DNA from 2 places in the Alcaligenes sp. SMD-FA genome. Region 2 is predicted to be linked to the other one. Evidence: riboswitches for the same ligand, from Rfam matches in the RefSeq annotation. Region 2 holds a riboswitch; the other holds the start of a gene.

Region 1 (14,533 bases), 1.6 Mb from region 2:
AAGGAGCCAGGTCTTTGAACGGGTCGTAAGGCACTTTCATCAGGTGTGGAGAAATAGTCATTGGCCCCACGGAGCCCAAGAGCAACACCGAGCCATCATTATCAGCATTAGCCACTTGCTGATGCGCCAAAATACCGCCAGCGCCTGCTTTGTTCTGTACAACAACAGTCTGACCGATGTTGTCCCCAAGTTTTTTGGCAATCATGCGGGCGGCGGCATCGGCTGCGCCACCGGCTGCGAAGCCGACAACTAAAGAAATCGACTTTTGGGGTGGAAATGTCTGTGCTTGCACCGATGAGGCAAGCAAACCGATTGATAAGGCGGCACTGGCAAAACAGGAAAAGGGACGAAAACGCATGATGCTCCTCTTGGGTCGTTATAAGTATGGTTGCGATGAAAAAAGGGAGGCTTCAAACCCGACAGGGTCAGTCGCCACCGGCACGAATGGGGTTTGGCTGCCGCTTCTCTATGGCATGGCGCAATAGCGATGCGCTGCGGAAAATACCGTGTGCAAACTTGCCATAAGGCAAGGTGGCAAAAAGCGCCATCACTGCTCCGAGATGCAAGCACAACAACAAACCCATCGCGGGTGTGCTACGGGCCAGCCATAGGGCCAGTCCGCTGGCGCTAATCAAAAACAGCAAGGCAATAAAACCCAGATCCATCGGCTTTTGTTGCTGATCGCCCTGTGCCGGGTCGCGACGCACGTTCAGATAGCCCAAGCCGGCCGTGCCGATACATAGGCTCACCCCTCCCACCGATCCCAGCAGTTTGGGCAGACTGGGGAAATCGTACGGAGCCACCATATCGAATAGATAGTGGTAGATCGTGCCCAGGCTGGTTGCAGCAAAGCACAGCATGAAGCCATAAAAGGTCAGGTGATGAAATCGGCGGCGCGACAAGGTGTAGGCGTCATCCTCGTTATGGCATCCCTTCCCATGCCCCCCATCCAGGTACTTGAGCTTGAGCACCGAATGGGTCGCCTCGGCGGCAGCCGTCCTGCTGACAGGTGCGCCACTGGTGACCGGAGTGATTTCTACCCAAAAACCATGCACCCCTTTGCCTAACGCAAAGACCGCAAACAGGAACACGGGCGCAAACATGCCTACCAACAGGTTATGCGGGAATAGATTGTAAAAATCTCCAGCCAATGCTGCGTCCCAGAGCGTACCGTTGAGCGCCAACGCCAAAATCAGGAACAAGGCCAACCCCAAGGTCAACGCAATCGACATCACCAAGCCGTTGCGCTCGTAGAGCTTGCCCAGCCTCTTTGGCCAGGCATACTGGGTATAGGTTTGGGCACGAACCTTGGCCATCGCTTGCGGAACATTGACCGCAAATTCGTGAGGCGGTGCGTATTGGCAAGCATGCAGGCACGCCCCGCAGTTATGGCATAAATTTGCCAGGTAATGCACGTCCGCTGGCTCGAACATCAAACGGCGTGTCATCGCGGGAAAGACCGCGCAAAAGCCCTCACAGTAACGACAGGCATTACAGATCGTCATGATGCGATCGACCTCCTGTTCATTCCTTGTGTGGTGCACCGTGGGACTGGGCGAGTGTGCGTGCAACTCGGTGTTGCATGCATCATTTATTAATGCTTGAAGTGATTTCATGGGAGTCTCGGGATCAGGGCGCAACAGCGTTTTCATTGTCTGGCCGCCTGTGCAGCCTGTGTGCCTGCAATGCAGCCAAAGGTTGTACCAATCGACATTCCCACTCCTGCTGTATAGCCTTGCCCCAACACATTGCCCGCCATCATCTCGCCGGCAACAAACAGATTGCGGCTAGGTTTGTTGTCAAAACGTACGGCAGCTGTTTCGTCGGTGAGCAGGCTCAGGTAGGTAAATGTCACGCCTGGGCGCAAGGCATAGCCATAAAACGGGGGGGTATCAATCGGCAAGGCCCAGTGCGTTTTGGCAGGCGCAATACCTTGGGTGTGACAGTCGTCCAGCGATGTGTGATCAAACTTCCCGACCTGGCAGGCTTTGTTGTAATCATTCAGGGTTTTCTGGAACGCCACCTCGTCCAGACCCAGTTTGCGGGCCAGCTCGGGCAATGTTTCAGCCTTTTGGCCAGGAAAAACCGGGGGCATGAATCGACCAATCGCCTTACTGTCTATGATCGAATACGCAATTTGGCCCGCTTGTTGGGCGACCAAACGTCCCCAAATCGCGTAACGTTTAGGCCAGAAATCTTCACCTTCGTCATAGAATCGCTTGGCTTGACGGTTAACCACGACCCCTAGGGATACGCAGTCAATGCGGGTGCAGATACCCCCGTCATACAACGGGGCTCGTGCGTCAATTGCCACCATATGCGCCTGGGTTGGGTCGCCGATATGGTCTGCTTTGTGATCGTCGATCATATGGCGCAATAACACGCCTTGATTAAAACGTGTGCCACGAATCAGGAAGTTATCCGAAGGCCACTCTCCAAGCTCGTTTTGTCCCCAGGCCTCCCGTAACCATTGACGGTTGGATTCAAAGCCGCCCGCCGCTAATACGCAGACTCGTGCCTGGATACGTTGTTCGCCGCACCACGCTGCTACAAATTGACCGTCCTTTATTTCCAGCCGATCAACAGGTGCGTTATAGCGAATGTCCACCCCCAGGGCTTGAGCACTGCGGTAATAGGCATTTATCAGGGCTTTACCGCCACCCATGAAAAAAGCATTGGTGCGCGCCACATGCAAGGCGCCTGAGAGCGGAGGCTGAAAGTTGACACCGTGCTTGCGCATCCAGTTGCGACAGGTGCTCGTCGTGCGAATGACTAAGCGGGCCAGATGCTCATTCGTTTTTCCGGCTGTCACTTTGAGCAAGTCTTGCCAGAATTCCTCCTCTGGATAAGCATCGACCAGGACATCTTGCGGCGCATCATGCATACAACGCAAATTACGGGTGTGTTGCGAATTGCCTCCTCGCCACTCACGGGGAGAAGCTTCCAGCAAAAGAACACGTGTCCCTGCCTCTCGGGCTGAGAGGGCTGCGCACAATGCGGCGTTGCCGCCTCCAATAACAAGTACATCAACCATTGTTGTCCGTTTCCTGTGTGCTATTCGTGGCTTAAGCGTTTCGCCACGATATGGAACGGGGTCTACTTTAGGGATGTGGTCTTGTCGACGCCAGTATGACCAAGGCTATAGGTGTTCACTAAAAGTGAAGGCCAAGCGCACAGGACGACCTCGTCTAGTAAGCAACGCGACAACACGCTCCAGCGTAAATGGGCGTGGGCACGGCTAAAACGGGTGGGCAACAAACGGAGTGAAGGGCTACCGCTTTATGAGGAAACGTATCTGTTTCACAGTAGCGTGGCTCCTGGCCAGCGTGATTGCTGCACCAGTGAGCGCATGACATCGGCCAGCACGATCCGGGCCGCCAGCCCCGCTGGTGCTAATTCTTCGTCGGATAAGCTGGCGATCAGGTTGCGGCGTTTGAGGGTTTCATGCGCTAAAGGCAAGCTCACCAAACGTTGATTGTGATTACGGACTACTGCCGCGCCAGGTTGAACCGTTGCGGCGTGGCCAGAGCACACCACATCCATTAACAAAGCCAGGCCGTCAATCTCCACCACCACACTGGCCTCAGTGCCTTCGCGGAAAAATTCGGCATTCAGCAAAGCACGCAAGCCGTGGGAGGCACTGGGCATGACAAGTGGCAGATGGGCAATATCACCCAGCGTCAATGAGTGCCCCTCAGGCAACAAGTGACGTTGATTGGGGTGGATGATAAGAAACAGGCGTTCATCCAAAATAGCTTGCGCACTCCAGGAGTGATGCCCTGCCGTATGGAACACCACCCCTAAGTCAATCTGGCGTCGATTGAGCATTTGAGACAGATTGCCCGATAAGCTTTCGATCAGATGCACCCGCACATCGGGATAGCGCTGCTTCATGGCACTGAGAAAAGGGACCGCCAGGACCGAACCGGTGGTCGGAGCCAGACCTACCGTGACCTGCCCAGACAGCCGAGCGGCCTGCGCCGCCAGGACGGCATTATCGGTGTGTCTCAACGCCAATTGAGCTTCTTGACGAAAAGCCAAGCCGGCGGCGGTAGGGACCACACCTGTCGATGTGCGCTGTAACAGGCGTACCGATAACTCCCCTTCCAGGCGGCTGATTTGCTGGCTGAGCGCCGAAGTGACAATACCCAGGTCCTGGGCGGCCTTACCCATGCTGCCCAACTCCACTACACGCAAGAAATACCGCAGCTGACGCAGCTCCATGATAGAACGCCATAAAAAAGTAGGACGAAAGCTCTGATCATAGATCAATCAGACAAAGAGCTGCTTATCCTGACAATGACAGGCCCCATCGGCACAAACAGGAACTCGAAGAGAAAGACATTAGGACGCTGACAAACCATACTTACGGATCTTATCGTGCAGCGTGCTTTTGGCGATGCCCAACTCCTGTCCGGCACGGGTCAAATTATGTTGATGTCGTCTCAGTGCCTCGACGATCAAGGCACGCTCGACCGCTTCCACCGTTTGAACCAGGGAGGTCGGCACCATTCCTGGCGCAGCTTGCTGACCGGGCAAGGCGCTGTTGACTCCCAGCACGCAACGGTCCGCAAAATTGCGCAGCTCGCGCACATTGCCTGGCCAATGCCAGGCCAGCATGGCCTGCAGGCGCTCGGAGTCCGGCTCCAGAGCCGGGCGGCCATGTCGGGCCGCCGCCAACAAAGCAAAATGTTCAAACAACAGGCCAATATCCTCGCGCCGTTCACGCAAGGGGGGCAAGGGCAAGGTGGCCATATTCAGGCGGTAATACAAGTCGTGACGGAACTGGCCTTGATCAGCCTGCGCCAGCAAATCGACTTTCGTGGCCGCAATCACCCGGCAATTGATGGCGATGGATTGATTCGAACCCAGTCGCTCCAGCGTTCGTTCCTGTAAGACGCGCAATAGTTTGACCTGCATGGCCATCGGCATGCTCTCTATTTCATCCAGAAACAGCGTACCCTGATGTGCATGTTCGATTTTGCCGATTACCCGCTTGCCGGCGCCCGTAAAAGCGCCTGCTTCATGACCAAACATTTGACTGTCAAACAGACTGTCGGACAGTGCGCCGCAGTTGACGGCCACAAAATTGCCCTCACTGGTGTGTCCCACCTCGTGAAGACAGCGCGCCACCAGCTCTTTTCCGGTGCCGGTTTCGCCAAAAATGAGTACATCGGCAGCACTATTGCCCAGATTGCAGATCAGTTCACGCACCTTGGACATGACCGAAGAGTTGCCCAGCACACGGGCTTCAATGGATTGCTTGTCTTGCAATCGACACTGCAAGGTTTTGATTTCAAAGCTCATTTGGCGCCTATCCAAGGCGCGCGATACGACTTGTACAAAATGTTCGGGCGAAAAGGGCTTTTCGATGAAATCATAGGCCCCCATTTTCATGGCCTGAACGGCCATTGATACATCGCCATGGCCGGTAATCAGCACCACAGGCAAATCGCTGTCTACATGTTGCAATTGCTGCAACAAGCTCATGCCATCGGCGCCCGGCAAACGTACATCGGACACGACAATGCCTGGCCAGCCATTGTGCAGCAGGCGCAAGGCCTGTTCTGCGCTCTCGGCCTGCTCCACCCGAATGCCTTCAAGCTGCAAGGTTTGGCTACAACCCAGACGTACATTGGCATCGTCTTCAACGATAAGAACCGTCAGTGCGTCGTACATTTTTCTGCTCCAGGAAAGGGAAGCACAATCGTGAATACGGCGCCACCGCTTGGCAAGTTATCTGCCGTCAAGCGACCCCCACAATGTTGGATGATACTCATCGAAATGGCCAAACCCAGGCCCAGTCCGGTACCACTGTCTTTGGTGGTGAAAAACGGCTCGAATAAATGCAAACGCACCTCCTCGCTTAATCCCGGGCCATTATCATGAACCCGGATCGCCACCTGCTGGCCTTGCCGCTGGCTGCTGATCTGAACGACGGGATGAGCGTTTTGCGTAGACGCGGCATCAATCGCATTGCTCAGTAAATTAACAATGACTTGTTCAAGGCGGTTGGGATTGCACAGCACCCTGCCCGCATCGTCAGCCAATTGCACATGTATCGTTGCGCGGTGTTGGTGAATAGAGGGTTCCAGGATCAGCAAGGCATGATCGATGATGGCGTTCAAATCTGCCAGCCCCGAATGACCGGGCGATTTGCGAGCAAATTGCTTGAGTTGTGAGGTCAGTGCGCCCATGCTGTCCACCAAATCATTGATGCGCTTCAAATTGGCGCGCACCGTATCCAGGTCGCCGCGCTCCATGAAGCGGATGGTGTTCCCTGATAAGGTACGCAGCGCAGTCAAGGGTTGATTGAGCTCGTGGGCCAGGCCAGTAGACAATTGTCCAATGACGGCCAGTTTGCCTGCGTGAATCAAGCCGGCCTGAGTCTCTTCCAACGTGCGGGTACGCTCCTCCACTTTGCGTTCAAGCTGAGCATGGGCCCGCTCCAGTTGCAAGCGTGCAAGAGCCCGATCACGCTGTTGCTGCCGGCGCAAATACCAACTGATCAACATCACAAAAAAGGACATGATCCCCAAGGCGGCCAGGCCTGCGTACAGGCGAGCCATGGAATAGACCAGATCGGTGGGCAAAAACAGCGTCAAAATCCAGCCGTTAGCACCAAACGGAAGTGTCTGAGCCAGAAAAAGTCCGCGAACCTGATCCTCTGTCTCCGACTCTGTCCCGGTCCCAGACCAAGACACTAATTGCGCATCTCGGCTCAGCACTTTTTGGGTCAGCAGATCCAGTGGCGCAATCGGTAAACCGTTGTACTGGCGAGTCTCGCGCAGGTACTGCTGCACATCTTCAGTCAGGGGCTGATTTGCCGTAAATTTCCAGGCGGGTACGGAGGACAAGATCGCCACACCATAGTGATCGGAAACGATCACCGGCGCTTGTGCATGGGTCCAGGAATCCTGTAAACGATCCAGGTCCACCTTGATGACGGCCACCCCCATGACATGCCCTGCCAGCGAGATGGGTGCGGAGATGTAATAGCCTGCCTCGCCCCGAGTGGTTCCAACGCCAAAGAAGAAACCGGGCCGCCCTTGGCGTGCCTCGGAAAAATAATGGCGATAAGAGAGGTCTTCCCCCAGATAACTGTCGGCCTGTTGCCAGTTGCTGGTCGCCAGAACGTGCCCCTGGCGTCCAAGGATGTAAATCACGCGGGTCTTGGCGCGCTCGTTCAAGCGCTCCAGATGACGGCTGACCTCAAGCGAGGACTGGGTGCCACGCTCCAGCAGCCCCACCACCGCTTGATCCAGCTCCAGCATCTTGGGTAAATACTCGTACTTCTCGACTTCGTGACGCAATGTCAACGCATACAAATTCAGACGCTGTCGCGCTGAGTCCTGCAAACTGGCCAGTCCAAGCGCTTCGCCAACACGGTAAGCCACCATGCCCGCTATGGCAGCCAGTGACACAATCAATGTCAGCAACAGCAAGACTTTCTGAAGACGAAAAAATCGGAGCAAATGCATAAAAACGTAGCGGCCACTGACACGGGATTGTAGTAAACAGCCGCTACCCAGACAGGAGGGGTGTCAGGCAATGACAGGCGCTGAGCTTGCCGGGGCTGCCTCCTCGGGCCGGGGCTGCGATGAGCCTGCCGCCCTGCTGTCCGCCTCGTCGGGCGCATCGATGGCACCTTCCCATTTAGCGACAACGGCTGTGGCAATGCCGTTACCCAATACATTTGTCGCGGTGCGGCCCATGTCCAGAAAGTGATCAATGCCCATGATCAATAGTACACCAGCCTCAGGCAGACCAAACATCGGTAAAACCGCGGCCACCACGACTAGCGCGGAGCGTGGCACACCGGCGATACCTTTGCTGGAGATCATCAACACCAGCAGCATAATAATCTGCTGTTGCAAGGTCAGCGGCACGTCATACGCCTGTGAGATAAACAAAGCGGCAAAAGCGGTGTAGATCATGGAGCCATCCAGGTTAAAGGAGTAGCCCAGCGGCAGGACAAAGCCGATAACGCGCTTGCGTACACCAAACACTTCCAGCTTTTCCATCAGACGCGGATAGGCCGCTTCACTGGAGGCGGTGGAAAAACCCAGCAACATGGGTTGACGGATTTCTTTGAACAGCGTGAATACCCGACCCTTGAGCACCAGAAATCCGGCAGCAAGCAAAATCAACCACAACACCACCAAGGTGGCATAAAAACTGCCCAGAAACTTGCCATAGACCGCCAAAATACCCAGCCCTTCCGTCGTGATGATATTGGCCACGGCTGCAAACACCCCCAGTGGCGCAAAGTACATGACGCAGTTGGTTACCGTCAGCATCACCGGCACAGCGCCCTCGATAGTTTGTGCGAGGGTGTTTGCCTGGGGATTGCCACGCACTTTCCCCAAGGCCAGTCCAAAAAATACCGAGAACACCAGGATTTGCAAAATCTCGTTCTTGGACATGGACTCAAAAAAGTTACGTGGCACAACGTGAGTCAAAAACGTTTTCAGGTTCAGTGCCGAGGTATCCACTCCCAAGTGCGCGGATTCAGCCGGCAAGGGAATGCCGACATTAGCGCCAGGCTGAAAAATATTGGCAAAAATCAGCCCTACCGTCAGCGATACCAGCGACGCCAACAGGAACCAGCCCACGGCACGGCCACCGATACGGCCAACAGTCGCTGCATCATCCATGCTGGCCATACCGGCAACCAGCGTGGCGAAAATCAGCGGCGCAATGATCATTTTGATCAAGCGCAAAAACATATCCGTCACCATGCCAAAGTAGCTGGCAATAGCATGAGCCTGTTCAGGGGTATCGGCCATTTTGTGGCAGATATACCCCACCACCACACCCAATGCCATGGCAATCAGAATCCATGTGGTTTGCTTATTCAGCTTCATATGTTTATCTCCCTTGTCGGTCCGTGCGCGGGCCTGTCAGTTTTTTTTAATTAAAGAGTTTGCTCAAATTCGTTCAAGGTGCGTGGCGCGATCAGCAGTTCAGGCCGCAAGGCCTGAGCCAGCTCGTTCGCACTTAACAAGCCCTGCTCCAGAATCAGCTCGGCCACCCCTTTGCCGATTTCATGCGCCTGCTTGGCAATGTCGGTGGCTGCGGCGTAGCCAATGAACGGATTAAGCGCCGTAACCAATCCGATAGATTGGCTGACACTGTCTGCCAGGCGCTGAGGATTGGCGGTGATCGCTTCCACGCAGTAGTCGGCCAGAATCATGCATCCGCGTTGCAGGTGACGCAGGCTCTTGTAGAGGCTGTGCGCAATAATGGGTTCAAACGCGTTGAGCTGAAGCTGTCCTGCTTCGGCCGCAAAGGAGACAGTCACATCATTGCCAAAGACTTCAAAGGCAATCTGGCTGACCGCTTCCGGAATGACGGGATTGACTTTACCCGGCATGATGGAGGAGCCCGCTTGGCGTGGTGGCAAATTGATCTCGCCAATGCCAGCGCGTGGGCCGCTCGATAGTAGACGCAGGTCGTTGCAGGTCTTGGACAGTGTGACGGCAATCCGTTTCAACGCGCTGGACAATTGCACAAAAGCGCTGCAGTCCTGGGTGGCCAAGATCAGATTGGGGGCGCTGCGCAGGCTGATCCCCGTGTTTGAGGACAATTGACGCGTGACCAGTTTGGCATAGCGAGGATGGGTATTGATACCCGTGCCAATCGCGGTCGCACCCAGATTGATTTCACACAGCTCTTGCATGGCCTCGGTCAGGCAATGGCGATCTTTGGCAATCATGCCGGCGTAAACTGCAAACTCTTGCCCCAGGGTCATAGGGACCGCTTCTTGCAGTTGTGTTCGCCCCATTTTCAATAGCTCTTTGAAAGCGTGAGCTTTGCTCTCGAACGCTTGCTGCAAGTACTCCAAGGCGGTCAATAAACGGGCAGCGCCCTGATAGGCAGCTAGCTTCAAGGCGGTGGGGTATACATCATTGGTCGACTGCCCCAGATTGACATCCTCATTGGGGTGAAGAAAAGCGTATTGCCCTCGCTCATGACCCAAAATCTCCAGCGCACGGTTAGCGATCACCTCGTTCGCATTCATATTGGTAGAGGTTCCCGCACCACCTTGGATCACATCCACCACAAAATGGTCGTGATGCTGGCCGGACTCAATTTCTCGGCATGCCTGCACAATCGCTTCTTTCTTGACGGCATCCAATGCTCCCAGCGCGTGGTTGGCCTGCGCGGCGGATGCTTTGATCTGTGCCAGGGCACGAATCAAATCGGGATAGTTTGAAATAGGTGTCGCCGTAATATCGAAGTTTTCAACGGCTCGCAGGGTGTGAACGCCAAAATACACCGAGTCAGGTACGGGCCGAGTTCCTAGCAAGTCTTTTTCCAGGCGCGTGTGAGCCGTTGCGGTGCAATCAGTCATGTCATCTCTCCGTTTTTATGTAGGGCCCCAAAAATTGGGGTTGTTGTACCGGAGTTAAAAGCAACAACTGTGCCAACAACAGCGGATTGCACTAGCCTATTGAAAAACAAGTCATTTTTTGTGCACTGATTGTAGAGACACTGACAATACGCTCCCTTCTGTTCGGATTTCCGAACACGGCAAGACCAAAAAAGACGGAAACCCGAACAGAAGTCATCAGACTGTGCGGCTGTGGGTTTTATCCGGCTGTATTACCATGCGGTTTTCTCCCAAAATCGCCCCTCTTTTTGTTGGATACTTTTTTTCAATGTTTGGAATTCTTTTCCGTTAATTGCATTTTATCTTCTTTGTTGGATGCCTTGAAGATAGGCGGGTTAGATGTTTGTGTACACCCACAAGGGGATCGGGGTTCATCATTTCCCATCCCTGCCTTAAACTAAGCCTTCTTCCCTTCTTCCCTTCTTCCCTTCTTCCCTTCTTCCCTTCTTCCCTTCTTCGTAGTTTCGGGGTTCGCCCCAGCTTTTCCAGGTTCTTATTTTCTTTTATTGATCTGCATTTCTTTATGCATTCTTTCGTCCTTATTTCAGGTTGCTCCGGCGGTGGTAAGTCCACTTTGTTAGCCGAGCTCCAAAAACGTGGGCATACCGTGATTCAAGAGCCTGGGCGACGTATTGTTCAGGAACAGTTGGCCATCCAAGGCTCTGCTCTACCCTGGCTGGATCTGGAGGCCTTTCTGCAAGAGGCGCTCAAGATTGCCCAAACAGACTACGTGACCGCAGCTCAAGATGGTTCGTGGGTGTTTTTTGATCGTGGCCTGATTGATGCGGCAGCCGCGTTACAAGAATTAAGAGGCCATCCCTTGCTGGAGGCGGTCAGTCGCGCTTACCCCTACCATCCTCGGGTGTTTTTAACGCCGCCCTGGCCACAGATTTATAAGCAGGACCCGGAACGCCGGCATGATATCAACGCGGCTTTGCATGAGTACGAACGCTTGACGCGTATCTACCCTTTGTTGGGCTACCAAGTGAGCATTCTTCCCAAGACAACAGTCCAAAAGCGCGCTGATTTTGTGCTCAATACCCTAGGCACGACCGCTCCATACAAGGAGCGCAAGGCAGTAAAAAAGGGCTGTCAGCCTTAATCGGCCAGCAGCCCTTCTTTTTACTGATATGGTCTCGAGCCTTGTTCAGTTTTTCAAACCAGGCATCACACGCGACAAGGTACCGGCCACCGTACGCTCCAGCACATCGACTAATACCACCGTCTGTTGGTCCACCTCGATATTAAGGCGATCGCCCACCTTGTAGCGGGAGAACGTTGTCTGGCGCAAGGTTTCGGGGATCAGGTTGATGGTCACAATGCCATCCTCCACATCCGCCACGGTCAAGCTGCAGCCATTAACGCCCAGAAAACCGCGTGGGAACACGTACTTCGCCCACTCTTCTGGTACACGGAAACGCAGACGGTTACCCGCCTCGGTAATGCTCAATTCAAGCACCTCTGCGGTCGTTGCGATATGGCCAGCCATCACATGGCCGCCTATTTCCTCGTTCAGCTTGGCCGATCGCTCGATATTGACCAGATCACCTGTTTTAAGCGTGCCCAGATTCGTGCGCTCCAGCGTGACAGGAATCGCATCAAAAGTGACTTTAGGGCCGCTGATACTGGTTACGCTCAGGCAGGTGCCTTCCACGCTGACACTGGCACCCAGTTGCAGATCCACCAGCAGCTCATCGGTGAAATCGATTTCAAACTCGGTACGGCCCAGCTCGGCCTTGACCGCGGTAAGAGGACGAACCGCTTTAACAATTCCGGTATACATCAGCACACTCCTTCGCAACATTCATGCAAAAGACCAGTGGCTAATGCAGGGGAGATTTTCAGATTTTTCATTTGAACGCATCCTTGATTAAACAATGCGTCCTCCGGGCAGCAATAAAACACCTCGCTGCCTTGATCACCCTTGATCACAAGGCAGCGAGGCTTCATCTTCTTTCATCCGGACTCTGACCGTCGGCCCAGGCTTTGCACCTGATCTGCTGATCTTTCCCAGGGGGAGATCGCTCGCGGGCTGGGGAACGAATCCCTTACCGCCGGTGGGGAATTTCACCCCGCCCTGAAGACGTGTGCAGTGTAAGACCGGAGCCCAAGTCTAATCAAGCCAGACCCAAGCCCAGTCGCCAAGCTCAAGCCTGGCGATGCACACTTAAGCCGGCAAAACTTTGCGCCACAGGCATCAACTCGATGTAGTTGACGTTCATATGGGCAGGCGCATTCATGATCCAGGTAATGGTGTTGGCGATATCCTCAGGCGTCAGCGCATCCACGTTCTGGTAAAGCGCAGCGGCTTTGTCTTTATCGCCCAAACGCACGGCGGAGAAGTCCGTGCCGGAACACAGGCCAGGAGCCACAGTAGAGACACGCACTGCCGTACCCGACAGGTCGGCACGCAGATTCAGGCCCAGATGATGCACAAATGCCTTGGTAGCGCCGTACACATTGCCGCCGGCGTAAGCGTATTCGCCCGCCGTCGAGCCCAGATTGATGATATGGCCCTTGTTCTGCTTGACCATACCTGGCAGCAAAGCGTGCGTAATATGCAGCAACGCGCTGATATTGGTAGCCACCATGGTATCCCACTGATCCATCTTGGCGTCTTGCGCCTTGTCCACGCCTAGCGCCAAACCGGCGTTATTGATCAGCACGTCGATATGGGGATAACGAGCCGTCAGATCCGCCAACACTGCCTCAGCACGCGCACGATCGGTCAAATCCACGCTGACCGGTACAAACCGCTCGCCCAGCTCGGCGGCCAGGGCATCCAGCTTGTCCTGACGGCGCGCCAGACCCAGCACGGTGTGCCCTTCAGACACCAATTTACGAGCAAGAGCGGCCCCAAACCCTGAGGAGGCCCCGGTGACAACGGCGGTTTTCATAGTGCGATCCCTATACAGCTCGCTGCTCGTTAAGCAGGCGACAATTAAAGCATTAAGGATAGCAAACTTCAGGAGCTTCGTAGCCCCTTCCCCCTAGGGAAAAAGCGGACAAATCCAGCGATGGAAATGCCCGCTTTTTTCTCATCCCAAGGTCAGGCTGCAGGACGCTCCAGCCCCAGGTGTCCACGCAAAGTGCTGTGCTCATAATCATGGCGGAACAGGCCGCGTTTTTGCAGAACAGGTATCACCTGCTCAACAAAGTCTCGAATACCATTGGGCAAGGAAGGCGGCATCAGGTTAAAACCATCCGCGCCTTCATTGCGCCACCATTGCTCAATCTGATCAGCAATGGATTCTGGCGTTCCGACCATGGTGCAATGACCACCACCGGCAGCAATACGACCCAGCAATTGACGAACCGTTGGTTTTTCTATTTCAACAATGCGCAGCATGGTGGCATAACGCCCTTTGGGGCCCTTGAAGCTCTCCAAAGGAGGCAGTGGCGGTACCGGCGCATCCAGTTCCCAGCCCATGCAATCCTGACCGACGAACATACCCAACTGGCGCAAGGACGTCTCGGCGGGCAAGAGCTCATCCAGTTCCTGCTGTTTGCGACGCGCCTCTTCCATGGTAGAGCCCACATAGGTCACCAGGCCTGGCATCACGGGCACATCCACGCCCCGCCCCGTTTCCCGCACGCGTCGTTTGATGTCGCGGTAATAGGATTGGGCCGAGGGCAAGTCATACGCCACGGCATAAATCGCTTCAGCTTTGCGCGCGGCCAAATCCCGGCCCTGCTCAGAGGCACCGGCCTGAAACAGAACAGGCTGTCCTTGTGGTGAGCGCGGCAAGGTCAAGGGCCCATCGACCAGGAAGTGATCGCCCTTATGCAGGATCTGACGCACCTGATCTACCTTGGCATAATCGCCCTGCCTGTCCATCACCAAGGCACTGTCGCTCCAGGAGTCGAACAGCTTCAGCGAAGTCTCAACAAACTCTTCAGCCCGTGCATAGCGCCAGGCATGGTCGGGCATGGCTTCGTAGCCGTGATTACGTGCTTCCGAATCAAACATGGATGTCACCACGTTCCAGCCCATCCGTCCCTTGGACACATGATCCAGGGAGCACAACATGCGCGCTGCCACAAAAGGCGTGTAGAAAGTGCTGGAAACGGTGCTGATCAGGCCGATACGCTCGGTGGCTCGCGCCAGGGCGGCCATCATGGTCAAGGGTTCCAAAA
Region 2 (14,533 bases):
GCAGCTGTGGTTACAGCCTTCGGAAATCTTCAAGTAAGCGTAGTGACGCGGGGTCAGCTTAATGCCTTGCGGGGGCACCAGATCAATATAGGGATTGTGATCCAGCGAGGGCGGCGCGGCTTCACGCACGGCGCGTAGTACCTGCTCGTATTGCTGGGGGCCGCTGACGGACAGCACGGAAGGGTGCACATCACGAATCAGGCCTTCGTCCACACCCATGCAGCCGGTGACAATGACGCGGCCATTCTCAGCCAGTGCCTCGCCGATCGCTTCCAGCGATTCGGCCTTGGCGCTGTCGATAAAGCCACAGGTATTGACCACCACCACATCCGCATTGTCGTAGCTGGGGGTGATCTGATAGCCGTCGGTACGCAGCTGGGTAAGAATTCGTTCGGAATCGACCAGGGCCTTGGGACAACCCAGGCTCACGAATCCGACTTTGGGGGCGCTCATAGAGGGTCCTTCTGGAGCTTGAGGGCTCGAAATTGGGAAATAGGCTTGATTTTACCGTCCCATGCCCGGATGCGTGCGGATCTTGTGCGTTTGAGCCCGGTTTATGCGGTAAATAGTGCTACAGTCGCAGTCATATTTTTCTTTTCTAGCGGTTGTTCTGTGTCCGACACCCCTCTTTCCCCCTCTTTGCCCCTGTCCGAAGTCATGCTGCTGAGCGCGCGCAATATTGAAGGCGTGCTGGCAGGTAAGTCCCTGACTGAAAGTCTGGCGGCCACGCCAGCTTCTGCCCGTGGAGCCGTGCAATCGATCAGCTTTCATGTTTTGCGCCGTCTGGGTCATGCCCGTCAGATTCGTATCACGCTGGTGCCTCGGCAACCCAGCAATACCTGGCTGGACGCCTTGTTAATGGTGTCGCTGGCCTTGCTGGATACGGCCATGCGTGTTCAAGAGGATGCCACGGCCTTTGAAGAGCGCCCGGATGTGCCGGTCTATGCCGTGCATACGGTGGTGGATCAGGCCGTGCGGGCGGCGGACAGTCAGGCCGCACTGCGTTTGTCCAAGGGTTTGGTGAACGGGGTGCTGCGTCGCTTTACGCGTGAGCGCAAGATGATCTTGTCTCAGGTAGAGAGCCGACCCGAAGCACGCTGGAATCATCCTGGCTGGTGGGTCAAGGAATTGCGTCGCGCTTACCCGCGTGACTGGGAAGCGTTGCTACAAGCTGCGAATCGCCCTGGTCCTTTGACCTTACGCGTGAATCAGCGTCGTTGCTCGGTGGAGCGTTTGCAGGCGGTGCTGACCGAAGCAGGTATTGCGTCCAGCAGCCCAGGTGCGGGAGCCGTTACCTTGGACAAGGCCATGCCGGTTCAAGCGATTCCTGGTTTTGATCTGGGCTGGTGGTCGGTGCAGGATTGGTCGGCTCAGCAAGCGGGTTTGCTCTTGCCGGTCAAAGATGGCATGCGCGTGCTGGATGCGTGCGCGGCCCCAGGTGGCAAGACCGCTCATTTGCTGGAACAGGCGGACGTGTCCTTGCTGGCTCTGGACTCCGATGGCGAGCGTCTGGAGCGTGTCGGCCACAACCTGCGTCGTCTAGGCCTGGAAAGCGATAAGGTTCAGCTCAAACGGGGTGATGCTGCCCGTCCTGCGCAGTGGTGGGATGGTCAGCCCTTTGATGCCATTTTGGCGGATGTGCCTTGTACCGCTTCAGGTATTGTGCGTCGTCACCCCGATATTCGCTGGTTGCGCCGCGAGTCGGATATTGCCGATACCGCGCGTTTGCAAAGCTCTATACTGGATGCCTTGTGGTCCACATTGCGGCCCGGCGGGCATTTTCTGTATTCGACCTGCTCGATTTTCCCGGCAGAAGGGGAGCAGCAGGTGGAGGCGTTTTTGGCCCGTCACCCTGAGGCGCAGCTTTTGGATTCTCCCGGCCAGATTTTGCCCGGTGTTGCGGGACGATCGCTGGCAGATGGCGACGGTTTTTTCTACGCCTTGTTTACGCGCCCGGTTTGACTTGTCACAATTAGGGCTCTGACTTTGTCCTTTTTGCGGTTAATCACGATGTGGCGCGTTTTTCTGTCTTTTCTGCTGATTTTCAACTGCGCACTAAGCTCGGCCAATACCATGGTGCCGGTCGCTACGTCGGGAGAGCGGGTCGTCAAGGTCGAGCCTCATATCCGGGACGAAAAACTGTATATCGATGCTGATATCGAGTTTGAGCTCAGCCAGGAATTGCGCACTGCTGCCGAGAAAGGGGTGCCGCTGTATTTCACGGCTGAAGTGGAGCTGGCCCAACCCCGCTGGTATTGGTTTGATAAAAACGTTGTTAAAGAACAACAGACTTGGCGGGTTGTGTACAACGCCCTGACCCGTCAGTGGCGCGTGGGCACTGGTGACCTGTCTTTACCCGAATCCTCCATGAATGACGCATTAGCCATGCTGCGGCATATCCGCGGCTGGGCCGTGGCGTATGTGGCGGATCTGGACCGCGACCAGGAATATCAAGGTCGTGTGCGTCTGCGCCTGGATACCTCTTTGCTGGCTCGTCCGTTTCAAGTGGATGCCATCAATAGTTCTGCCTGGACACTGGCTACCCCATGGAAAACCTTTTCCTTTTCCGTCTCCGTCGACGAGCCCCAACCTTGATCCGCTGGATCTTGCGCACCGCTCTGTTTGGAGCGGGTGTCAGTGCGTTGGCGCTGTTTTCACTTCTTGTCTGGTCTACCGGCAATGCTTCGCGCTACGCGCAGCAGTATGACTTGCTGCTGGTGCTCAATGGCGTATTGGCCGCCACCCTGATTTCCTGGGTGCTGTTACTGACGATTCGTCTGTTCAGGCAAATACGTCGACGTCAGTTTGGTGCCCGCATGACGGCGCGTTTTGCCTTTTACTTCACCTTGATCGGCATTATTCCGGGTGCCTTGATTTATCTGCTCTCGGTGCAGTTCATGTCGCGCTCGATCGAGTCCTGGTTCAACGTGCGGGTGGATACGGCGCTGGAGTCGGGTTTGAGCCTGGGCCGTGCCGCCTTGGATTCACAGCTCAATGAGCTGGAAGGCCGTGCCAATGAAATGGTGTCGGCGCTGAACAAGGCAGATAGCGCGCAGTACAGCAGCCTGCTGATTTCCTTGCGCGAGAACAGTGGTGTCACTGAGGCGATGGTGTTCTCCGGCAATGGCCGTTTGATTGCCTTTTCGTCGGCTCGTTATGACACCTTGCTGCCGGATATGCCGCCGTCCAGCGTCATGAATCAGTTGCGTATTTCGGGTCGTTACTCTGCAGCCGAGGTGGATGATGATGCTCCAGTGCGTGACAATGGTCTGGATGAGGGTGGAGTGCCGGCAGAATCGACCGGTTTGCGTTTGCGTACGGTTTTGCCGCTAGCCGATCCCAACCGTTTTGCAGCAACCTTGAGCGGTACGGCTGACTCGCGCTGGCTGCAGGTGATTCAGCCTGTACCGGACAAGATTGCACGCAATGCCAATCAGGTACAGCAAGGGTTTCGGGACTATCAGGAGCTGGCCTTGTCTCGTCAGGGCTTGCGCAAGCTCTACGGTATTACGCTGACGCTGGCCTTGATTCTGGCGGTGTTTACGGCTGTGGCAGCGGCCTTGGCTTTGTCGCGTCGCCTTACCCGTCCACTGTTGACGTTGGCCGCCGGGACGCAAGCGGTGGGGGTAGGGGACTACCGGGCGTTGCCAGAGCCACCTGCCAAGGATGAGGTTGGCCAACTGACCCGCTCTTTCAATGCCATGACCCGGCAATTGGCTGAGGCGCGCCGCATGGTCGAGAAAAATCGTCTGCAGCTGGAGCGCTCCAATATGTACCTGGAGTCGGTGCTCAGCAACCTGTCCAGTGGTGTGCTGGCTTTTGATGAGATGTTCCGCGTCACCATGTTCAACCAGGGGGCGCAGCGCATTTTGCAGGTGGACTTGCGCTCTATTAAAGGTCGTCCGCTGGAAACGCTGGAAGGGGCGCTGACTTTTGCTTCCGTGATTCGTGAGGCTTTTTCCACGCATCAGGCGATGGGTTCAGACCATCCTTACTGGCAGCAGCAGTTTGAATTGGAAATGAAAGAAGGTAATGAAGCGCGTGATACTATCGTCACCGTTTTGGCTCGTGGTACTTTGTTGCGTGTAGATGGTCAGCCAACCGGATATCTGGTGGTGTTTGACGATATTACCGACGTGATTTCCGCCAGCCGTCTGGTGGCCTGGAGCGAGGTGGCTCGACGTCTGGCACACGAGATCAAGAACCCCTTAACACCGATTCAGTTGTCTGCCGAACGTCTGGCCATGAAACTGGAGTCGCAGTTGGACGAAGTCCATGCTGCCATGTTGCTGCGCTATACCAATACCATCGTCAACCAGGTCAGTTCGCTGAAAAAGATGGTGGAAGATTTCCGTGAGTATGCCCGTAAACCCGCTACCCAGATGCAAGCGCTGAATCTGAACGAGCTGATTACCGAAGTGCTGACCTTATATGGTTGGGACCCGGAGGAAGGCATGGTCCGGGACGATGGTTATAGTGTGGCGATTGATGTGGAGCTGGATCCTGATTTGCCGATGGTGCAAGGAGATCCCACGCAGCTGCGTCAGGTTATTCATAATCTGCTGGCCAATGCGCGTGAAGCGGCAGCCCAGGATCAATCACTTGACCAGGCGCATGTATTTGTTAAAACCATGATTGCGGGCGTAGAAGGTTCCGATTCTTCTGGTGCGGTCAGTTTTGTGGTGTCAGATAACGGGCCTGGTTTTGATCCTCAGATGCTGGTGCGCGTTTTTGAGCCATACGTAACCACCAAGCCCACCGGCACGGGTCTGGGACTTGCTATAGTTAAGAAAATCATCGAGGAGCACGGCGGCAGAATCGATGTTTCCAATCGTCGTGAGGGGGGGGCTCGCATTTCCATCCTCTTTACCCGGCTTGCTGGCCAGCATATTCGTCTGGACTCTGGGCGGCGAGCAAACGATAATGCGTAAAAATCACGTAGGTGACGTTTTATGGCCAGAATTCTGGTAGTTGATGACGAAATCGGCATTCGGGAACTTTTGTCGGAAATTCTTTACGACGAAGGGCACACCGTGCAATTGGCAGAAAATGCCGCCCAGGCTCGCGAGGCACGCTTGCGGGGCCGTCCCGATCTGGTCTTGCTGGATATCTGGATGCCAGACACTGACGGTGTCAGCCTGCTCAAGGAGTGGGCATCTCAAGGCTTGCTGGATATGCCTGTGGTCATGATGAGCGGCCACGCCACGGTGGATACCGCAGTGGAAGCAACCCGCATTGGTGCAGTGGACTTCCTGGAAAAACCCATCACCATGCAGCGCTTGCTCAAGACCGTAGCTTCGGGTCTGGAGCGTACTGTGGCTCCCAAAGCGCTGGCTGCCGCGGCCCGCCCGGTGGTTCAAGGTGGTGATCGTCGCCCAGAGGCCACGACAATGGTTCCTGGCATGGCGCCTGCCATGGCCGTGCCTGAAGTAGAACAGGACGAGTCCCAGCTAGGCAGCATCTCCTTGGATTTGCCATTGCGCGAAGCGCGTGACGAATTCGAGCGCATTTATTTTGAATATCATCTGCGCCGCGAGAATCACAGCATGACGCGGGTATCGGAGCGTACCGGGCTGGAGCGTACCCACTTATACCGCAAGCTTAAACAGTTGGGGATAGACTCGTCGCGCAAGCGTAACCAGTCTTGATACAGTAGTTACCAAATGCATGGCCAGCAAGCTTCTGGCCAGCCTTGGCGCTGCGGGTAAAGCAGCCCAAGGGGTTAGGGATTGAGGCGGCCTCTTCAGGCCGCCTTGCCGTTTAGACAGCGGCGACGGATGCCGCAGGCAGCACCTGCAACTTGCTCACGGTATCCAGGCACGTACGGGCTGCTTCCTGGCCCTTGATCACAAAGTGACGATGGAAGTAATCGTGGTGCTCTTTGCCATCATGGAAATGGTGCGGAGTCAGCACGACTGAAAACACAGGCACGTTGGTGCTGAGCTGGACTTGCATCAAGCCTTGGATCACAGCGGTAGCCACAAAGTCGTGACGATAGATACCGCCATCAACCACCAGACCCGCTGCCACAACAGCAGCATACTGACCTGATTGGGCCAGGCGTTGTGCATGCAGCGGGATTTCAAAGGCGCCGCCCACTTCAAAGAAGTCGACCAAGCTGCTGTCGTGGCCCATGGCTTTGACTTCGTCGATAAAACCCAGGCGGGCCTGATCCACAATGTCCTTGTGCCAGCAAGCTTGAATAAAGGCGATACGGGGAGCCAGAAGATTGGCTGGGGTAATGCTGTTCATGTTGGTTTCCTGTTTTATGACAACAAAAACAGGGCATGCAGGAAGCAGGATAGCTCAACCCCATCGCAGGATGAGTCCTGTACAGGTCGTTGAGGATATCCCGTTCTCTCTTTATCCGGACTATACCGTCGGCCCCGGAATCACACCGGGTCTGCTGTCCCTGACCACAGGTCAGGCGCTCGCGGGCTAGGCTAGTGCCATTACCGCCGGTGGGGACTTGCACCCCGCCCTGAGAACATAGTTAGCCAGCTTGGCCAACCGCAAAAGTGTACCCCTAAACCTTTTCTTTGTCAGAGAAGGTCTGAAATAGATGGGGTGCTACTGGAATATGCCTGGTAGCGGAATTTATTCCTGGGGTTTGGGGCGGCGGCTGATTGTGGAGATTGGCACGCTGACCTCGCCCAAGGTGCTGCGACGGCTGCGGGCGCGCCAGGCGTGTCCGTAGGCAATTTCCAGGCTTAGATGCAAGGTGCCATCCATATGGCGCTGTTTTTCCAGCGCATTGAGCAGGCGTTGACGCCAGGGCAGCGTGCTCAGGCTGGCCTTACGTTGAGGGTGTGGATTGCCGCCCAACAGACGCAAATCATCCAGCAGTTTTTCAGCGCTGCGATAGGTCAGGGTCACGACTTCTTGATCCATCACAGGGTCAGCAAAGCCGTTTTCCAGAAGCAGGTCGCCAAAGTCGTGCATGTCCACGAATTCCAGCGTTTTGGTGTCTAAATCGGCTTGTTCCATGGCGCTGCGCAGCTCGGCAAAAGAGCCGGGGCCCAGGCAGGAGAACATGACCAGCGTTTCGGGTTTTAGCAGACGGTTCCATTCGGCCAGAACCCGATGCGGTTCCGGGTGCCAGTGCAACGCCATATTTGACCAGACCAGCTCCTGGCTTTCTGCGGGCAGGCCACTATGGGCCATATCGGCCTGAACCCAGTTAGCTGCCGGTGTGGGCTGATTACGCAGTTTTTGCCACAGGCTGGGTTTGGATTGGTAACGCTCCCGGGCGACCTCTAGTAGCTTGGCGCTGCGATCCAGACCGGTATAGCTCATGTCCGGGTAGCGAGAGCGCAGGGGCTCCAGTGCGTGGCTGGCGCCACAGCCAGCATCCAGAATATGAGTGGGTTGCAAGCGTACCAGGGCCAGCCGTGACAACATCCGTTGCGCGACTTCACCATAAAGAAACTGAGCGTGATCCAGAGGAGCGCGGCGATTGAATTGCTGCTCTACGTGGGCGGAGTTGATTGGTAAAGATGGTAACTGGGACATAGTTGCGCGGACGTTGCTGGCCTGGCTCAGCGGGATGTGCTGTGATCGGATCAGCCTGACTCTCAAAGGTAATGATCTATTATGGCGCATCCCCTGTTTCGGCGCGAGTCGCCCCATCGCCTTGTAGGGATTCCATTGCTGGCACGACCGTGTGTGTTGTGTGGATTACGTTCACAAAGCGGCGCGCTGTGCCGTTTTTGCCGACATGCGCTGGCAACACCTGCCCAGGATTTACGCTGTCCGCGTTGCGCCTTGGCGTTGCCACCCTTGGCCTTGTTGGCCTGTCCGGATTGCGGAGCAGGGCAATTGTCCCTGCAAGCGACGGTTGCCGGATTTGACTATGAACATCCTGGCGATATGTTGATACATGCGTTTAAAATTTCCCGTCGGCTGGAAATGGCGGCGGTACTGGCTGAGCTGATGGTGCAGCAATGGCACCGTTACGGTCCTGGGCTGGGGCCGGATTGTCGGGTAATTCCAGTGCCCTCGCAACGTCGTGCTTTGCGCCGTCGTGGTTTCAATCCTGCCGCTGTGTTGGCCAAGCGTGTGGCGCATGCTTTGGGCTTGTCAGCCCGTTTGCATATTGTCGTGGCGCAGCCACGGCTTGAACAAGCCCAGAAGTTTTTGGGACGACAGGCTCGCAGGCAGGCCATGCGAGGCGCTTTTAGGGTGCTGGAGCCGCTGCAAGGGGGGGACGTGCTGCTGGTGGATGATGTGCTCACCACCGGAGCGACCTTGGATGCGCTGGCGCGAGCTTGCCGGGTGGCTGGTGCACGGTCAGTTTATGCCTTGGTTGCTGCCCGTGCCCCCTGGAAATTGAAGCTCCCCTAGCCCTGTATACTGCGCCGCTGATGCGCGGCTTTTTCGGCATTCTTTTCTGCACTTTTTAGGTTTTTCATGTTTCATATCGTCCTGGTTTCGCCCGAGATCCCCCCCAACACGGGTAACGTCATTCGACTGGCGGCTAATACGGGTTGTGTCCTGCATTTGGTGCGGCCCTTGGGTTTTGAGCTGGAAGACAGCAAACTGCGTCGTGCCGGGCTGGATTATCACGAGTGGGCGCAGGTGAAGGTACATGACAGCCTGGAAGAAGCCTTGCAGGCCACGGGCTCTGCGCCTGATCGTGCGTTTGCCCTGACCACACGCGGCAGCCATTTGCTGGCCGAGCAATGCTTTCAGCCAGGTGATGTGTTTGTGTTTGGCCGTGAAACTGCAGGCTTGTCTGCAGAACAACTAGAGCTGTTTCCCAACGAACAACGAATTCGTCTGCCCATGTTGACGGGGCAACGCAGCTTGAACTTGTCCAATGCCGTGGCGATTTGCGTTTTTGAGGCCTGGCGGCAAGCGGGTTATGAAGGTGGTGTTTAAACAAGCGGATGCTTGTCACGAAAAACGCTGATTTATGCGTATCGGTTTTCCGTTGAAAGTTTCAAAGCAAACGGCCCTGCAAACGATGAGTTCGCAGGGCCGTTTTTTTTTGAATCCCGTTACCAGTGTTATTCCAACGATAGATTCAGACGTTCAATCACTTCATCCCAACGGGCTTTGTCGGCAATGATTTTGTCCGTCAGCGCTTGCGGTGTGGAGGGCTCGGATGAGAAGTAAAAGGCGTTCAATTTGGCCTTGATATCCTCGCGTTGCAAGATCGTTGTAATTTCCTGGTTCAGGCGTTTGACCACATCATCCGAGGTGTTGTGGGGGACGAAGAAAGCATCCCACGAGATAGCCTCGAAGTTTTCCAAACCGGCTTGTGTCATGGTCTTCAGACCGGGTAACAGTTCGCTGGGTTGCAGGGATGTCACGGCCAGGGCTTTCACTTTGCCGGCCTCAACCTGGGGCATGGCAATGCCCGGCACCATGAAGGCAGCGTCAATGTCACCACCAATAATGGCGGTCAGGATTTGTGGGAAGCCCGAGTAGGGGATTTGTTCCAGCTTGATGTCAACAGCATGTTCCAGCATGGCCATAGCCAGGTGGGCTGAGCTCCCGGGGCCCACCGAACCGTAGTTCAATTCGCCGGGCTGAGATTTCGCCAGGGCGATGAATTCTTCTACTGTGTTGGCGGGTGAGTCAGCAGGAACGATCAGTACGTTCGGGCTGGTGCCAATCATGGAGATAGCCTGCAAGTCTTTCAGCGGGTCGTAACCCAGCGAACTCTTGTACAGGGTGGGGGCCGTCACCATGGGACCATTGATGGTTAGCAGCAGGGTGTAGCCGTCGGGCTTGGCATGTGCCACAAAACGAGTGCCGATATTGCCACCTGCACCAGGACGGTTATCCACAATGACTGTTTGGCCCAATGCTTGAGACAGGGGCTCGGAAATGGCACGGGCCAGCGCGTCAGGCGAGGAGCCGGCTGGGAAGGGCACTACCATTTGAATGGGACGCTCGGGCCAACTGGATTGGGCCTGAGCCGAGGGTGCCAGCAAACCAGTGCAGGCCAGCCCCAGAACGGAGCGGATTAGAAGATCACGAGAACGAGCAAGCAATGACATTGTTTTGATTTTGAGTAAGAGACGGTTGACCGCAGGTCTGACCGCGTGGGTAGGATGCCAGATCGGCAGGCGGACGGTATCAGTGGCCTTCTGGCTTGGCCTCGCGGGTTAACAAGGCGTGGACCGCTTCGCTTGGAGGCAACTGCTCAAACAGGATTTGACAGACCGCTGAGGTAATCGGCAGTTCAATCTTGTGCGCCCGGCCCATTTCCAGAACCGAACGAGCACAGCGCACTCCTTCAGCGGTGATGCCGGTGGCCAGGATGCTGTCCAGGCTTTGACCGGCACCTAGCGCCAGTCCCACCTGGCGGTTGCGGGACAATTCGCCCGTGGCTGTCAGGACCAGATCTCCCAGACCTGCCAGCCCGGAAAAAGTCTCTGCTTGTCCGCCCAGCGCAACACCCAGGCGCTGCATTTCAGCCAGACCTCGGGTAATCAGGGCTGCACGGGCGTTGTGGCCCAGGCCCAGTGCGTCGGCAATGCCACAGGCAATGGCCATGATGTTTTTGACAGCGCCGCCCACTTCGACGCCGATCATGTCGGTGCTGGTGTAAAGACGCGCTTGTTTGCCATGCAAGGCCTCCAGGGCAATGCCAGCCATATCAGCAGGTTCGCAAGCCAGTGTCAGGGCAACAGGCAGGCCTTTGGCCACTTCCAGGGCGAACGAGGGGCCAGAGAGGACGGCACGGCCTAACCAAGGATAGTCGGGCAGGTTTTCACGCACAATCTGGTGGGGTAACAAGCCGCTTTCCTGATGGAAACCTTTACACGTCCAGACCAGCAAGACGGGGTGGCGGCGTGTGGCAGGCAGGTACTGCGCCAAATCCACACAGGTTTGCGCCAGACCACGTACAGGCACGCCCAGAATCAGCAGGGCAGGGCCGGTGTCATCAGCCAGGGCAAACTCCATGACTTGCTGCAGGCTGTCGCTAGCCTGCAACGAGTCGGGCAGCACGACATCAGGCAGGTAGGCAGGGTTACGATGCTCCTGCCCGATAGCTTGTGCTGTTGCTGCCTTGCGCGCCCACACCATCGTGGGAGCCTGGGTGCTGGCCAGGGCGGCCAGTGCCGTTCCCCAACTGCCGGCGCCCAGGACTGCGACACGAACAGGAGTGTGCGCGCTTGACATCATCAGGCCTGCAAAGGCTGGCCGTCAGCTTGGTCGGCACCTTGTTGCTGCGCCAGGCGCTGCTCGTACAGGGACTGGAAGTTCACTTCAGTCAGGTGCAGGGCAGGCAGGGAAGTGCGGTTGATGGCGTCAGCCACGGCAGCGCGCAAGTAGGGGTACAGCATGGTGGGGCACACAATGCCCAGCAAGGGTTCGAGCTGTTCTTCAGGAATGTTGGCAGCTTCGAAGATACCGGCTTGGGTGGCTTCCACCAGGTACATGACCTTGTCGCCAATGCGAGTGGTCACCGTAGCGGTGACGGTGCTTTCGTAGACTGTGTCAGCCAGACGTTGGCCACCCACATTGATGGACACTTCCACGGAAGGGGCCTCTTGCTCCAGAAAGATCTGGGGCGCATTGGGCATTTCGATGGACAGGTCTTTGATGTAGGTGCGCTGCAGGCTGAAGCTGGGTTGTTGAGCTTCTTGTTCAGCGGCTGGGGTGTTCTGGTCGGCCATGGGTGATCCTATGGGGTAAAAAAATTGTTAGAAAAAAAATCAGGCAGCCAGCAGAGGCAGCAGGCCACCTTCGCGGTCCAAAGCGGCCAGATCATCGTAGCCACCTACATGGGTGTCGCCAATGTAGATTTGGGGAACGGTACGCCGACCGGTGCGCTCCATCATGAGAGCGCGCTGTTCGGGTTCACGATCAATCATGATTTTATTGATTTCAGTGACGCCGCGTTGTTTGAGCAGCATTTCAGCGCGCACACAATAAGGGCACACCATTGTGGAGTACATCGTGACTTTTGCCATGAGAGCCTCGTAGAAGGGGGAGCTTACGATTTTTTGACGGGCAGACTGGACTGCAGCCAGCCTTGGATGCCGCCTTGCAGTGTGTAGGCTTCGGTGATGCCGTGCTTGCGCAGGACGGCCACGCTGCGCGGGGCGCTGCGCCCGGTATCGCACACCAGAATGACGGGCTTGTCTTTGGGCAGCGTGCTGGCCTTGGCGTCAAGGTCAGCCGCAGGAATGTTGCGAGATTGTGCAATTGCCCCGGCCTTGAACTGATCGGCACTGCGCAGATCAATCAAAATGGCGTCTTTCTGGTTTACCATTTGTACCGCTTCCGAGCTTGAAACTGCGCGTCCCGCACGGCCTTTGAAAAAGCTGGGTATTAACAGCATAATGCCGGCAAGCACCGCAATTGCTAAAATTAGAAGATTGTTCTGACTTAAGATGAAGTCCACGTTAAATCCTGTTGATTACCAAGAAAAGCAAGAAAAAAGGGCAAGATCACACGATTATAGAGTGGCGCCAATTTTTCAACCTCGAGGCTGTTTTTACCATGTATAAACTTGTACTGATGCGGCACGGCGAAAGCCAGTGGAACCTGGAGAACCGGTTTACTGGCTGGACCGATGTCGATCTTACCGAAACCGGGCGTCAACAGGCAAAGCAGGCCGGTGAACTGCTTAAAGAAAACGGTTTTGAGTTCGACCTGGCTTTCGCTTCGGTCCTCAAGCGCGCTATCCGTACCTTGTGGATCGCCCTGGATTCGATGGACGCCATGCACACCCCCGTGGGTTTGAGCTGGCGCCTGAACGAACGCCATTATGGTGCTTTACAAGGCTTAAATAAAGCCGAAACCGCACAAAAGTACGGAGAGGATCAAGTCTTGGTCTGGCGTCGTGCTTACGCGATTGCTCCTGATCCAGTGGCTGAGGACGATCCACGCAACCCGCGTTTTGATGCCCGCTACGCCCGTGTACCCGCCGATCAACTGCCGCGCACCGAGTGTCTGCAAGACACCGTGGCCCGCGTCGTTCCTTTCTGGGAGGAGTCCATCGCTCCTGCTATTCGCTCCGGCCGGCGCGTTTTGGTCACGGCTCACGGCAACAGCCTGCGCGCGCTGATCAAGCATCTGGATGGAATCTCCGACGAGGATATCGTTCATCTGAACATTCCTACCGGCCAACCTCTGGTGTACGAGCTGGATGAAAACTTGCGTCCTATCCGTCATTACTACCTGGGCGACCAGGAAGCGATTGCGGCTCAGATGCAAGCCGTTGCCAATCAGGGCAAGGCGCAGTAAATAATGTGGCGCTACAGCGTCTGCCTGTTGCTGGCAGCCTGGGCCTTACCGGCCCTGGCTGCGGATCCGGACTTGGCTGCCCGTCAGGCCCAGGCGCAAAAGCAGCAGGCAGAGCTGCGCCAGAAAATTGAATCGCTGCGTAAGTCGATCGACACCCGCGAAAGCTCGCGTCGTGATGCTGCCAATGCCTTGCGCGAATCCGAGCAGGCTATTTCCGATATCGACCGCACGTTGGCTCAGATCGAGCAGCGGCAAGAGCAATTGCACCAGCAACTGGGCACACTGGGCAAACAAATCAGCGAACAGCAAGTGATCAAAGAGCAACGTCAGCAGGAGCTGGCCGAGCAATTGCGCGCGCAATATGCCAACGGCGTCTCGCCCTGGTCCGCCCTGCTGTCGGGCGATGATCCCAACGCCATTAACCGCGAACTGCATTATCTGGGTTATGTCTCGCGTCAGCAGACTGAACAGGTTCATAAGGTACGCCGCACCGTAGAGCGCCTGGACCGCTTGCAGACCCAGGTTGCGGCGCGTGAAAAAGAGCAGGAAAAGCTGGCCACAGAAGCCGCTGCCCAAAAGGTGGCCCTAGAAGAGCAGAAAGAAAAACGGGCCAAGGTGGTGGCTGATATCAGCGCTGAACTGGAACGGCAGCGTGGTCAGGCTGCGAATCTGCAAAGTAATGACAAACGGCTGGGGGATTTGATCTCCGGTCTGGAAACTGAAATTGCGCGACAGGCTGAGTTGGCCCGTCGCGCTGAAGAGCAACGCCGACGTGAAGCCGCGCGCCGTGCAGAACAAGCGCGTAAAGCCGAGCTGGCACGTCAGCAAGAGTTGCAGCGCAAAGCCCAGCAAGAGCAGGCTGACCGTGAACAGGCGCGCCTGGAACGCGAGCGGGAGTTGTTGGAGCGGGCTCGGGCCACGCAACCGCCTCTGCCTGCGGCCTTGCCACGCAGCAAACCGGAACCTGCCGAGCCACAACAGCCAGAACCCGTCATTCCGCGGCCACCGCTGACCTATACGCCGCCAACCGCGAACGAGCGTTTATGGTCAGATAGTCTGGATGCTTCGTCCGAGCCTAGTGAACCGATCAGCAAACCGGTCGCCCCAAAAGTGCGTGAAGTTCAGGTCGTTGAAGAGCCTGCCGAGCAGGTTTCTGCCCCAGCCTTGGAACCAGAAGGTGGCTTCCAGGGTCTGAAACGTGGTTTGCCTTATCCGGTACGTGGTGAAATGCAAGGCAAGTTCGGGGCAGAGCGCCCCGATGGTGGCGTTTGGCGCGGCGTTGTGTTGCGCGCACAGGCAGGCACCACCGTTCGTGCGGTGGCCC

Evidence for each region. A riboswitch is a leader RNA that binds a small molecule or an ion and turns the genes downstream of it on or off. The one in region 2 is predicted to bind FMN.
Region 1: another riboswitch for FMN. It lies ahead of OKX01_RS08990 (riboflavin synthase subunit alpha); the one in region 2 lies ahead of OKX01_RS16555 (6,7-dimethyl-8-ribityllumazine synthase).

Annotation. Positions count from the first base shown of each region.
Region 1 is NZ_CP110108.1:1,936,939-1,951,471, reverse strand. Features, by position in the region: gene OKX01_RS09035 (Bug family tripartite tricarboxylate transporter substrate binding protein) at 1-358, opposite strand, end outside; gene tcuB (tricarballylate utilization 4Fe-4S protein TcuB) at 426-1,616, opposite strand; gene tcuA (FAD-dependent tricarballylate dehydrogenase TcuA) at 1,649-3,034, opposite strand; gene OKX01_RS09020 (LysR family transcriptional regulator) at 3,301-4,224, opposite strand; gene OKX01_RS09015 (sigma-54-dependent transcriptional regulator) at 4,345-5,679, opposite strand; gene OKX01_RS09010 (ATP-binding protein) at 5,664-7,445, opposite strand; gene OKX01_RS09005 (dicarboxylate/amino acid:cation symporter) at 7,545-8,867, opposite strand; gene OKX01_RS09000 (aspartate ammonia-lyase) at 8,918-10,357, opposite strand; gene OKX01_RS08995 (AAA family ATPase) at 10,920-11,498, shown strand; gene OKX01_RS08990 (riboflavin synthase subunit alpha) at 11,544-12,179, opposite strand; FMN riboswitch at 12,341-12,485, opposite strand; gene OKX01_RS08985 (SDR family NAD(P)-dependent oxidoreductase) at 12,544-13,293, opposite strand; gene OKX01_RS08980 (LLM class flavin-dependent oxidoreductase) at 13,446-14,533, opposite strand, start outside.
Region 2 is NZ_CP110108.1:3,577,992-3,592,524, reverse strand. Features, by position in the region: gene rimO (30S ribosomal protein S12 methylthiotransferase RimO) at 1-453, opposite strand, end outside; gene rsmB (16S rRNA (cytosine(967)-C(5))-methyltransferase RsmB) at 658-1,962, shown strand; gene OKX01_RS16570 (DUF4390 domain-containing protein) at 2,011-2,595, shown strand; gene OKX01_RS16565 (sensor histidine kinase) at 2,595-4,931, shown strand; gene OKX01_RS16560 (response regulator) at 4,953-5,648, shown strand; gene OKX01_RS16555 (6,7-dimethyl-8-ribityllumazine synthase) at 5,761-6,252, opposite strand; FMN riboswitch at 6,351-6,493, opposite strand; gene OKX01_RS16550 (methyltransferase domain-containing protein) at 6,598-7,512, opposite strand; gene OKX01_RS16545 (ComF family protein) at 7,594-8,343, shown strand; gene OKX01_RS16540 (tRNA (cytidine(34)-2'-O)-methyltransferase) at 8,410-8,880, shown strand; gene OKX01_RS16535 (Bug family tripartite tricarboxylate transporter substrate binding protein) at 9,009-10,007, opposite strand; gene OKX01_RS16530 (NAD(P)H-dependent glycerol-3-phosphate dehydrogenase) at 10,087-11,139, opposite strand; gene secB (protein-export chaperone SecB) at 11,139-11,633, opposite strand; gene grxC (glutaredoxin 3) at 11,673-11,930, opposite strand; gene OKX01_RS16515 (rhodanese-like domain-containing protein) at 11,954-12,301, opposite strand; gene gpmA (2,3-diphosphoglycerate-dependent phosphoglycerate mutase) at 12,463-13,209, shown strand; gene OKX01_RS16505 (murein hydrolase activator EnvC family protein) at 13,213-14,533, shown strand, end outside.